DNA from 3 places in the Alteromonas sp. WD8-37 genome. Region 1 is predicted to be linked to each of the others. Evidence: predicted binding sites of a transcription regulator. Region 1 holds the regulator's gene; each other region holds the start of a gene.
What was found. Region 1 encodes LexA, which represses DNA repair genes until DNA is damaged. Its sites were predicted from a motif close to TACTGTATNNNNATACAGTA; they were not measured.
Positions count from the first base shown of each region.

Region 2: the regulator LexA is predicted to act here: its motif matches at 1,717-1,736, upstream of uvrD (DNA helicase II).
Region 3: the regulator LexA is predicted to act here: its motif matches at 2,027-2,046, upstream of recN (DNA repair protein RecN).

Region 1 covers NZ_JBUZOV010000003.1:99,795-103,074, forward strand. The annotation lists gene plsB (glycerol-3-phosphate 1-O-acyltransferase PlsB) at 1-30, opposite strand, end outside; gene ACTUJZ_RS09330 (DUF2177 family protein) at 147-563, opposite strand; gene ACTUJZ_RS09335 (GNAT family N-acetyltransferase) at 553-1,020, opposite strand; gene lexA (transcriptional repressor LexA) at 1,374-2,003, shown strand; gene coxB (cytochrome c oxidase subunit II) at 2,592-3,280, shown strand, end outside.
Region 2 covers NZ_JBUZOV010000005.1:25,312-28,591, reverse strand. The annotation lists gene ACTUJZ_RS12190 (HAD-IA family hydrolase) at 1-284, shown strand, start outside; gene cysE (serine O-acetyltransferase) at 267-1,103, opposite strand; gene ACTUJZ_RS12180 (CsbD family protein) at 1,466-1,657, shown strand; gene uvrD (DNA helicase II) at 1,788-3,280, shown strand, end outside.
Region 3 covers NZ_JBUZOV010000001.1:97,601-100,880, forward strand. The annotation lists gene ACTUJZ_RS00440 (porin) at 1-343, shown strand, start outside; gene ACTUJZ_RS00445 (hypothetical protein) at 900-1,091, shown strand; gene ACTUJZ_RS00450 (trimeric intracellular cation channel family protein) at 1,271-1,900, opposite strand; gene recN (DNA repair protein RecN) at 2,062-3,280, shown strand, end outside.

The DNA.
Region 1 (3,280 bases):
TGACAGAAGCGTTTTGCGTATCCACGACATGAAAAAAATCCTGTGAGTAAAAAAACCGGCGCAGTGTATCACATGTCTTGCATAAATCTGACTTTGACGCCCGCGCCGGGCTGGTGCCAGGTGTAACGCCCGGTTACGCCGGGTAGTTAGTCAAAGATTTTAAGCCGTGCCACGCCGGCCCCCACCGCAGCCAGAATTGCGGTGGCGATAGAGCCCCAGGCCCAATCTACCAGGGTCATGGTCAATGGCCAGCCGGCTACAATAGAATAAGCGGTTAGATTATAAGTCCCGTAGGCAGTGGCGCCCAGCACGAAGCCATAACCAAATGCCGCACCCCAGGGTTTTTGTCGCGTGGGATTTACCGCCAGAAACACCACCGATAAGCAGTACAACAGATAAAAAACTATCCAGGGCCAGGTGATAAACTGAGCGCGCAGCAGGTCTGCAAAATATTCGGTATACAGGGGCATGGCGATCACGCCCAGCCACAAGCCGTCGAGTACGCCAAAGGTGATAAGTATGGCCAGATAGGCCAGCGCCAGTGAGGCAAATTTAGTCTTCATGCAGGTGATAACGCATTTCCACAATGTTTGGTTCAAAACCCGCTGCCTGATAGGCCCGGATCGCCCGGCTGTTGTTGGCAAATACTTCCAGGCGCAGTTCATCATAGCCCTGCTGGCGAACCCACTGGCCCAAAAACTGCAAAATTTGCTGCGCCACGCCCTGGCGCCGAAATGCCGGTTTGGTATACATGAACCCCACATAACCATGATAAGCATGGCGCAAGTACGCCTTGGAGGCGCGCAACTGCACATAGCCTGAGCCAATCACCTGGGCCTGGGTTTCGGCCACCGCGACCCGGGTCGAAGGGTCCTCCAGCAGATCGGCCAGATTGTAATACTGATAAGCATGGGCCACCCGGCGCGGAATATAGTCGGCCTCAGCACTGATAATGCGCTGTTGAAACTCGCTTAGCACAGGCAAATCCGCCTGCGTCGCATTCCGGCAAAAAATCGTCATACCAAGCATTCCTTTGGATTTCTATTTTCAGCATAGCAAACTTACGTTGATGGGCATGGTGACAAATTAAATCGGCTATTGTTGGTGAGCCAAGCTGACCTCAAATCAAAAGCCCAGCGTAGAGCATTAGGCAGAACAACTTTGAGCGGAGACCGTCATGAATGATTTTTACGATGCGATGCTAATAGTTCTAGGCGAATTAGCGTTTACCGGCTAGCGACTTTAGACAATCGCCTTTACGCTTCTCGACGCGGATTTTGCCCAGCACACCAATAAATTAGCCGCTGAACCCTTGCCAAACCCGGCTGACTGTATATACTCTCAGTATAACTGTATGTAAAACCAGGCTGTGTATGCGTCCACTGACCCCCCGACAAACCGAAGTGCTTGAACTGATCAAAGCCAACATGCGCGAAACCGGTATGCCGCCGACCCGTGCCGAAATTGCCAGCCGTTTAGGATTTCGCTCGGCCAATGCCGCCGAAGAGCATTTAAAAGCGCTGGCCCGCAAAGGGGTCATCGAGATTTTACCTGGCACCTCGCGCGGTATCCGGCTCACCACGCCGCTGGAAGATGAAGCCAGTAATGACGAGGTGGGTTTGCCATTGATAGGCCGTGTCGCCGCCGGCGAACCCATTCTGGCTCAGGAGCATATTGAAAGCCATTACCAGGTCGACCCGGCTTTGTTTAAACCCCATGCCGACTTTTTGTTGCGGGTGGATGGCATGAGCATGAAAGACATCGGTATTTTAGACGGTGACTTGTTGGCGGTACATCGTACCACTGATGTACACAATGGCCAGGTGGTGGTCGCCCGGGTCGAAGACGATGTGACGGTAAAACGGTTCGAAAAACGCGGTCACGAAGTACTGTTGCATGCTGAAAATGATGAATTTGCGCCTATCAAGGTCGATTTAACCGCCCAGGCGCTGGCCATCGAAGGCCTGGCAGTTGGCGTGATCCGCAACGCCGACTGGATGTAAACCCACACTACCCAAGCTTTCACTTGCGTAGTGACAGCGGGCTCAGATTGCCTGTTGCATAAGCCGAAAAAAACTTAGCTCACTACGCTATGCATCAGCCCACTGCCTTCCAGTGGGCTTTTTTATACGCTTATAACCTGTGCGCTCACAAAACGTGAGTCTCACCTCTCTTTAGGATTGTTGCTTAGGGGCTGAACGGCAGCAGTGCACGTTTTGCCCCACTGATGCCTCGGACCTAATGATGCTTAGTTTGTCTGTGTCATTATCAGTACCAGTTGTTCCTTTTTGATTATCTTCTTGTCGACCGACATCTTTGTCGCACCGCCTTTGCCACATTCTTGCGAAGCCTTTAAGACCAGCCTTAATTCAGTTACTTGCTAATTTTTTAAACAAATTTTAATTAAAACACTAGACTCGGCGATTTATTTGTTTAATTCTTATACCGTTATTAACATAAAAATAACAACCACATAAAAAGATCTGGTACGGAAAAGATCACACAATATCGCGGGATTGGCGGCGGCCATAGCCATCAATCACCGTCCATCACGGAGGTGTGGAGTGAACAAGCTCGCAAGTATCGTAATGATGGCTCTGGGAACACTTTTTGTTACAGCCCTGGCGCAGGCACAAACCGATCAGCCATCGCAAATCAACTTACGCAGAGGGGTGACGGACATCAGTGGCCAGGTATATGACCTGCACATGTTGATGTTTTATATCTGCGTGGTGATTGCCGTGGTGGTGTTTGGAGTGATGTTTGTCTCCATGTATCTGCACCGCAAATCCCGTGGCGCTGAACCGGCCAAATTTCATGAAAGTGTCAAAGTCGAGATTGCCTGGACTGTGGTGCCATTTTTGATTCTGGTCTTTATGGCGGTACCGGCGGCCAAAACCCTGATCGCCATGGAAGATACGCAAGAGCCGGACATGACTGTACTGGTGACCGGATCGCAATGGAAGTGGCATTACAAATACATGGATTCGGATGTGGAGTTTTATTCGCTGCTGGCGACTCAGCGTGAGCAGATCAGCAATCGCTTTGAAAAAAATGAAAATTATTTACTCGAAGTGGACCGGCCGCTGGTTATCCCCACCGGTCAGAAAGTGCGCTTTTTGATTACCTCAGACGATGTGATTCATTCCTGGTGGGTACCGGATTTTGCGGTGAAAAAAGATGCCAACCCCGGCTTTATCAACGAAGCCTGGACCAAGGTTAACGAGCCGGGGTTATACCGCGGCCAGTGCGCTGAGCTGTGCGGCAAGGATCATGGCTT
Region 2 (3,280 bases), on a different contig from region 1:
GCATCGCGCCGTATTTTGAAGCCTTTTTGCATGCCAGCGTTCGCCGGCCGATGAAGCCGCACCGCAAAATGTTTGATGAAGCGGTGGCCCACTTACAGCTGCCAGCCGCCAATATTTTGCATGTGGGCGACAGCCTGACCAAAGATGTGACCGGGGCCATTGCCGCCGGCAAACAGGCCGCCTGGTTTGCCTGCAACCGGCCCATGGATTTACGCGGTGAGCGGGTGGGTGTGTTGCCTCATGTGCAGATTGACAGTTTCAGTGAATTACTGGCACTGGTCTAGCTGGCCATTATCTTCCAACACATTTTGTTTCATCGAATCGCATGGCCGCTGGCAGGCCGGCCGACCCACCACCTTGGCCGGTACTCCCACCACGGTCGTATGGGGCGGCACATCATTAAGCACCACACTGCCGGCCCCCACCTTGGAGCCCCGGCCTACCTCAATATTACCTAAGATTTTGGCGCCCGCGCCCACCAGCACGCCCTGACGGATCTTAGGATGGCGATCACCGGACTCATTGCCAGTACCACCCAGGGTGACACTTTGCAGCAGTGACACATAATCTTCGATCACCGCGGTTTCACCTACTACGATGCCAGTGGCATGGTCAAACATCACCCCTTTGCCAATCTGTGCAGCCGGGTGAATATCCACCCCAAAGGCTTCGGCACTGCGGCTTTGAAAAAACAGTGCCAGCTGATGGCGCTCTTTTTGCCACAGATAATGGGCCATGCGATGCACCTGCACCGCCTGAAACCCTTTGAAGTAGAGCAGCGGGGTCAGATAGTCGTTGACCGCCGCATCGCGTTCAAACACCGCTTTAATGTCTTCAATGGCTGCTTCCACCATCTCCGGGGCCATCAGGTAGGCTTCAACAAACACTTCGCGAACGGCCATCGCCGGCATCACATCATCGGCCACCTTGTTGGACAGGATAAAACTCAGGCACGACTCAAAATTATGATGCGTCAGGATACAGGCATGAATATAGCTAGCCAGTAACGGCTCATTATCAGCGATGGCTTTTGCTTCGGCTTTGAGCGCCGGCCAGAATGCCTTAGCAGCGGTGGCCTTGGCGGGGGTTGAGAATGCGAGCATAAACGAGTTCCTGAGCAACAAATTTGCAGACTGCCACTGTGGTATTGCATGTAGCAAAATTCAAGATGCGGTAAACGAAAAGACAGGCTGACTGATGGCTGGTTTGTACCACCGGCATAGCCGGCTTGATCACCCCGGGCAGGTTAAGTTTGTGCAATGTTTCACCTGTCAGGCTGTAATTGCTGCACAGCGGCCTGTAGATAACGCAGAGCCAGCCTTCAACACCGGCTGTGAACACGCCACCCTGTCTTAAAAAGACAATAAAAATCAATATTATAAAAACATATTGCTAATTGGTCTGATGGTTGCAGAATCTTTGAGCCGTATGTTGTTTCGTTTAACTCAAACCAAGGAGCAATTCTATGAATAACGATAAAATGGAAGGCAACTGGAAAGAAATGAAAGGCAAAGCCAAGCAAAAATGGGGCAAACTGACCGACGACGACCTGGATGTGGTAGATGGCAAACGCGAAGAGCTTGTCGGAAAAATTCAGCAACGCTATGGCAAGAGTCGCGAAGAAGCCGAACGTGAAGTGGACAACTTCAACAAATAACCCCCCTCACGCTACCCACCCCGGGTAGCGTTTTTTTATCCACACTGATTTACGAACTGGCCTGTATAAACGCACAGTTCGCTGGCATAATTGCGAGCATTTAGTTTCAATCAAACAGGTAATCGCAATTATGGATGTCTCTTTACTGCTGGACAGTCTGAACGACAAACAACGCGAGGCAGTGGCCGCGCCGCTGTCTAACATGTTGGTGCTCGCCGGAGCTGGCAGCGGTAAAACCCGGGTGCTGGTGCACCGCATTGCCTGGCTGATGGAAGTGGAAAATATCACGCCTTTTTCCATTCTGGCTGTCACCTTTACCAACAAAGCTGCGCGCGAGATGCGCGGGCGTACCGAAGCCCTAATGCGGCGCAATCTGCACAGCATGTGGATAGGCACCTTTCACGGTTTGGCGCACCGCTTACTGCGCGCGCATCATGCTGAAGCCGGCCTGCCGGAAAACTTTCAGATCCTTGACTCGGATGATCAGTACCGTCTGGTGCGGCGGATTCTGCGCGCCATGAACCTGGACGAAAAACATTGGGCCCCCAAGCAAGTACAGTGGTACATCAACGGCAATAAGGATGAAGGCCTGCGTCCACAGCATATCGACACCCACAATGATGCGGTGGCGCAAAAGATGCGTGAAATTTATGCAGCCTATCAGGAAGCCTGCGACCGCTCCGGGCTGGTAGATTTTGCCGAGCTGTTGCTGCGCGCCCACGAATTGTGGGTCAAAAACCCAGACCTGCTGGCCCACTACCAGCGCCGCTTTAAAGCCGTACTGGTGGACGAATTTCAGGATACCAACAATATCCAGTATGCCTGGCTGCGCATGCTGTGCGGCAGCGGCACCAATAACATCATGATTGTGGGCGATGACGATCAGTCAATCTACGGCTGGCGTGGCGCCAATGTGGATAATATCCATAAGTTTTTAAAAGACTTTGACGAGACCGCTACCATTCGCCTTGAGCAAAATTATCGCTCCACCGGCAATATCCTCAATGCCGCCAATGCGGTGATAGACAATAATTCCGGCCGGCTGGGCAAAGATTTGTGGACTGAAGACAGTGAGGGCGAACTGATTTCGGTGTATGCCGGTTTTAATGAGCTGGATGAAGCACGCTTTATTGTGTCGCAAATTAAAAGCTGGCTCGATAAGGGCCAGTCACTGAGTGAATGTGCCATCCTGTACCGTAATAATGCCCAGTCGCGGGTGCTCGAAGAAGCCCTCTTGCACGAAGCAATCGCTTATCGTATTTATGGCGGTCTGCGCTTTTTCGAGCGCCAGGAAATCAAAGATGCCTTAGGTTATCTGCGCATGATTAACCACCCCCATGATGATGCCGCTTTTGAGCGGGTGGTGAATACGCCCAGTCGTGGCATTGGTGAAAAAACTGTGACACAGGTGCGTCTCACCGCGCGTGAGCAACAGTGCTCTATGTGGCAGGCCAGCCAGCTGTTGTTGATGGAAGGCAGTCTCAAGGGGCGCGCTGCCAATGCGCTAAAAAGCTTCACCAGCCTGGTTAGCGAATTAGAACAGGCAGTACTGGACTTACCGCTGGAAGAACAGGCCGACAAGGTGATCAAAACCTCCGGGCTGTATGCCATGTACCAGGCCGA
Region 3 (3,280 bases), on a different contig from region 1:
GTTCCAGGGTCTGAATGTCACCGCCGAGTGGCATCGCAAAACTGTGACACAGCCGCAGCTAACAGCAATAAGTTTAGAAGGCGCTTACATACAGGCCGGCTATTTTGTGCATGAATGGTTACCTGCCTGGCCACAGCAGTTAGAACTGGCCGGCCGTGTCGCCGGTATGGTGACCACCGCAGGTCACAAAACCCGGTTGGCAGAGCAGGGCATTGCATTGAACTATTATTTTAACGGATATGCCAACAAACTGACTTTGGATGTGACCCGATACGACCATGAGAATGGCGAGGTGGATGTTGATACCTTGCGCAGTAGCCTGCAGTGGGAAATCACCTTTTAAATGCATAGCGGCTCGGGTAAAACAAAAAAGGCTTCCGCGTGGAAGCCTTTTCGGCTGTTTTTGAGCAAGCTATTGATGATATAGCCGGTTAGCTTTGAAAAATTACACCTGAAAAAAGGTGGCCGGTGGGTGCGGGCAACTAACCGTTATCAGAAAAAATTATTTCCCTGCTAGCAGTTCAGATTTTTTCTTAATTTTGCAATCAAAAATCTTCTGGGTCTTTTTTCTTCCAATATAAAAAGCCACTGTGTATGGGTGTTTACGCTGAAAGAACTTCGTAAAAGACTTAAACATAAATCCTCCTGTTCTTTTTATACAATTTAATCCTAGCCTAAATTTAAAAGTAGATCTACTGGATTTTCACAAATGTGTAACACCAGTGAAATATATACATGGTAGCGCGTCGCGGATGGTTGAACCACAGTGCTTACCCAGGCGTAAAAATCAGCATCGGATAAGCTAAACTACGAAGATATATTGCGTTTGACGGACACTTTCTAACTTAGGTCCTAACAGTTCATGCAATTTTTTTACCAACTTAGGCAGCGGAGGCACTATGACGAAAAAAGATGACAAATCTGCAGCGTCTGATCACGATAAGTCTTTAAACGATGAAGCCGCAGAGGCAGTGGAAACTGACGAAGATACTGAAAATGAAAGCATCGCGGGTGAAGAAGATCCGGGCTCTGCGCTGGAAGACTGGGTACGTGAAGAGCAAAAGCACAAAGACGACGTCAGAAAAAAATAACAGAGCATCAAGTCAGTTAAACGATAACAACGACAGCCATATGGTTGTCGTTTTTTAGTGCAGAAAACGAGCGATAATGGTGCATTTTTACAACGTAACAATTTCTGAGTATGCACAATTTACCGACTCGACGGGCAATCTTGCAGGCCTAGTGTACTGCCGAGAGACAGCACAACCGATTAATCCTGCTTAGGAATGTCTTTTTCAAAGATGGGGATCCGCCATCCCCACCGAATGGCGCCCAGCCGCAATGATAAGGTAGTCAGCAGAGACCCTATGATACACCATAAATAAGGCAGGTCGCTGTAAAACAGCCCGGCATAGACCAGTCCCCCGGCAATACAGGCAGTGGCGTACAGTTCGCAACGCATGGCCATAGGTATTTCACGGGCCAGCACATCACGCAAAATCCCTCCAAAGATGGCGGTCACAGTACCCAGGGTGATCGCGATCGTCATCCCCGTCTCTGCGATCAGGGCTTTTTCGATACCGATAATATTGAATAGGCCCAGTCCTACGCCATCCATAAACATCAACAAACGTCCGGAAATACTTGATTTAATCCGGATAAGAATGACTGTGATGCTGATCGCAGCCAAGGTGGAGTACAGATAGTCTGGTGCCGCAATCCAAAAGATGGGCTCATCGAGCAATACATCGCGTAAGGTGCCCCCACCAATTGCCGTGATACTAGCCAGAACAATGACCCCGAAGCTATCAACATTTTTTTCATACGCGACCAGCGTGCCGGATACGGCAAAAAACGCCACGCCTATAACATTTAGCCAGTGGAACCAGTCATCGGACATTCGCTTGCTCTTGAGATGATTAACATACCGTTTGTTGCCACCTGCGCCATACCAGGATCACTTTGTTGCGCTTATGCGCCAAACTGATGTTGCCAGTTTGGTTTTTGTACTGTATAAATAGCCATATACTGTATATTTATAGAGTGCCTGGAGTACTTTTTATGCTTGTGCAATTGTCTGTCAAAAATTTTGCCGTGGTTCGTGAACTGTCAGTGAATTTCAGTCAAGGGCTCACGGCGATCACCGGTGAAACAGGGGCGGGTAAATCTATCGCCATTGATGCGCTGAGTTTGTGTTTGGGCGAACGCGCAGATGCCAGTGCGGTGCGAAAAGAAGCTGCGAAAGCTGAAATCGTCGCGCATTTTGCGGTGGCCGAGAATCGTGGCGCCGTGCAATGGCTCAATGAACATGAGCTGGCCTGTGATGACGAGCCAGGCACCTGCTTTATCCGGCGGGTCATTTCCAAAGAAGGGCGTTCAAAAGCCTTTATCAATGGCAGCCCGGTGTCGCTGCAGCAATTAAAAAGGTTGGGGCAGTGGTTACTGGCCATCCATGGTCAGAATACGCACTTACAATTGCTTAAAGAAGATGTGCAGCGCAAGCATATCGACAGTTTTGCTCAGCATCCGGAGTTATTGGCGCAGGTCAAAACAGCTTACACTCAGTGGCGTGAAAAACAGGCCGAATTGACGCGGCTGGAACAACAGGCCCAGGTGCGTACTGATCGTCGCCAGTTGCTCACCTATCAGGTTGAAGAACTGGATGATTTTGCTCTGGGCGAAGATGAATTTACCGAGCTGGAAACCGAACATAAGCGGTTGAGCAATGGCCAGGCGCTGCTGGAGCAGGCTCAAACAAGCTTTTACCATTTGTATGAAAGTGATGAAGGTAATGCCTTATCGGTGATTCAAAACAGTATCGAACGCTTGTCTGCCTTACAGGATCACGATGCCACACTAGCCCCCATAGTGACCATGCTCAATGATGCCTCCATTCAGGTGGAAGAAGCCTCGTCTGAGTTACGGGCTTATTGTGATGCGCTGGAAATTGACCCGCTGCGATTGCAGCAGGTGGAGTCGCGTTACAGCAAAGCGATGGAGTTAGCACGCAAACACACCGTGGAGCCCGAAGCCCTGTATGCCTTGCATCAGCAGTTGGCACAAGAGTTTAAGCAGTTAGAAGATGAAGATAGCCGGTTAGACGGCCTGCATCAGGAAGTCGGCAAGGCAAAAGCTGCCTATTTGGGGGCGGCGGAGCAATTGTCTGCATCACGCAAGCAAGCAGCGACCACTTTTGCGGCCGCAGTAGAGGCACAAATTCAGCATATGAATATGACGCATGCCAAAATGCTGGTGGATGTGGTGTACAACGCCGACAAAA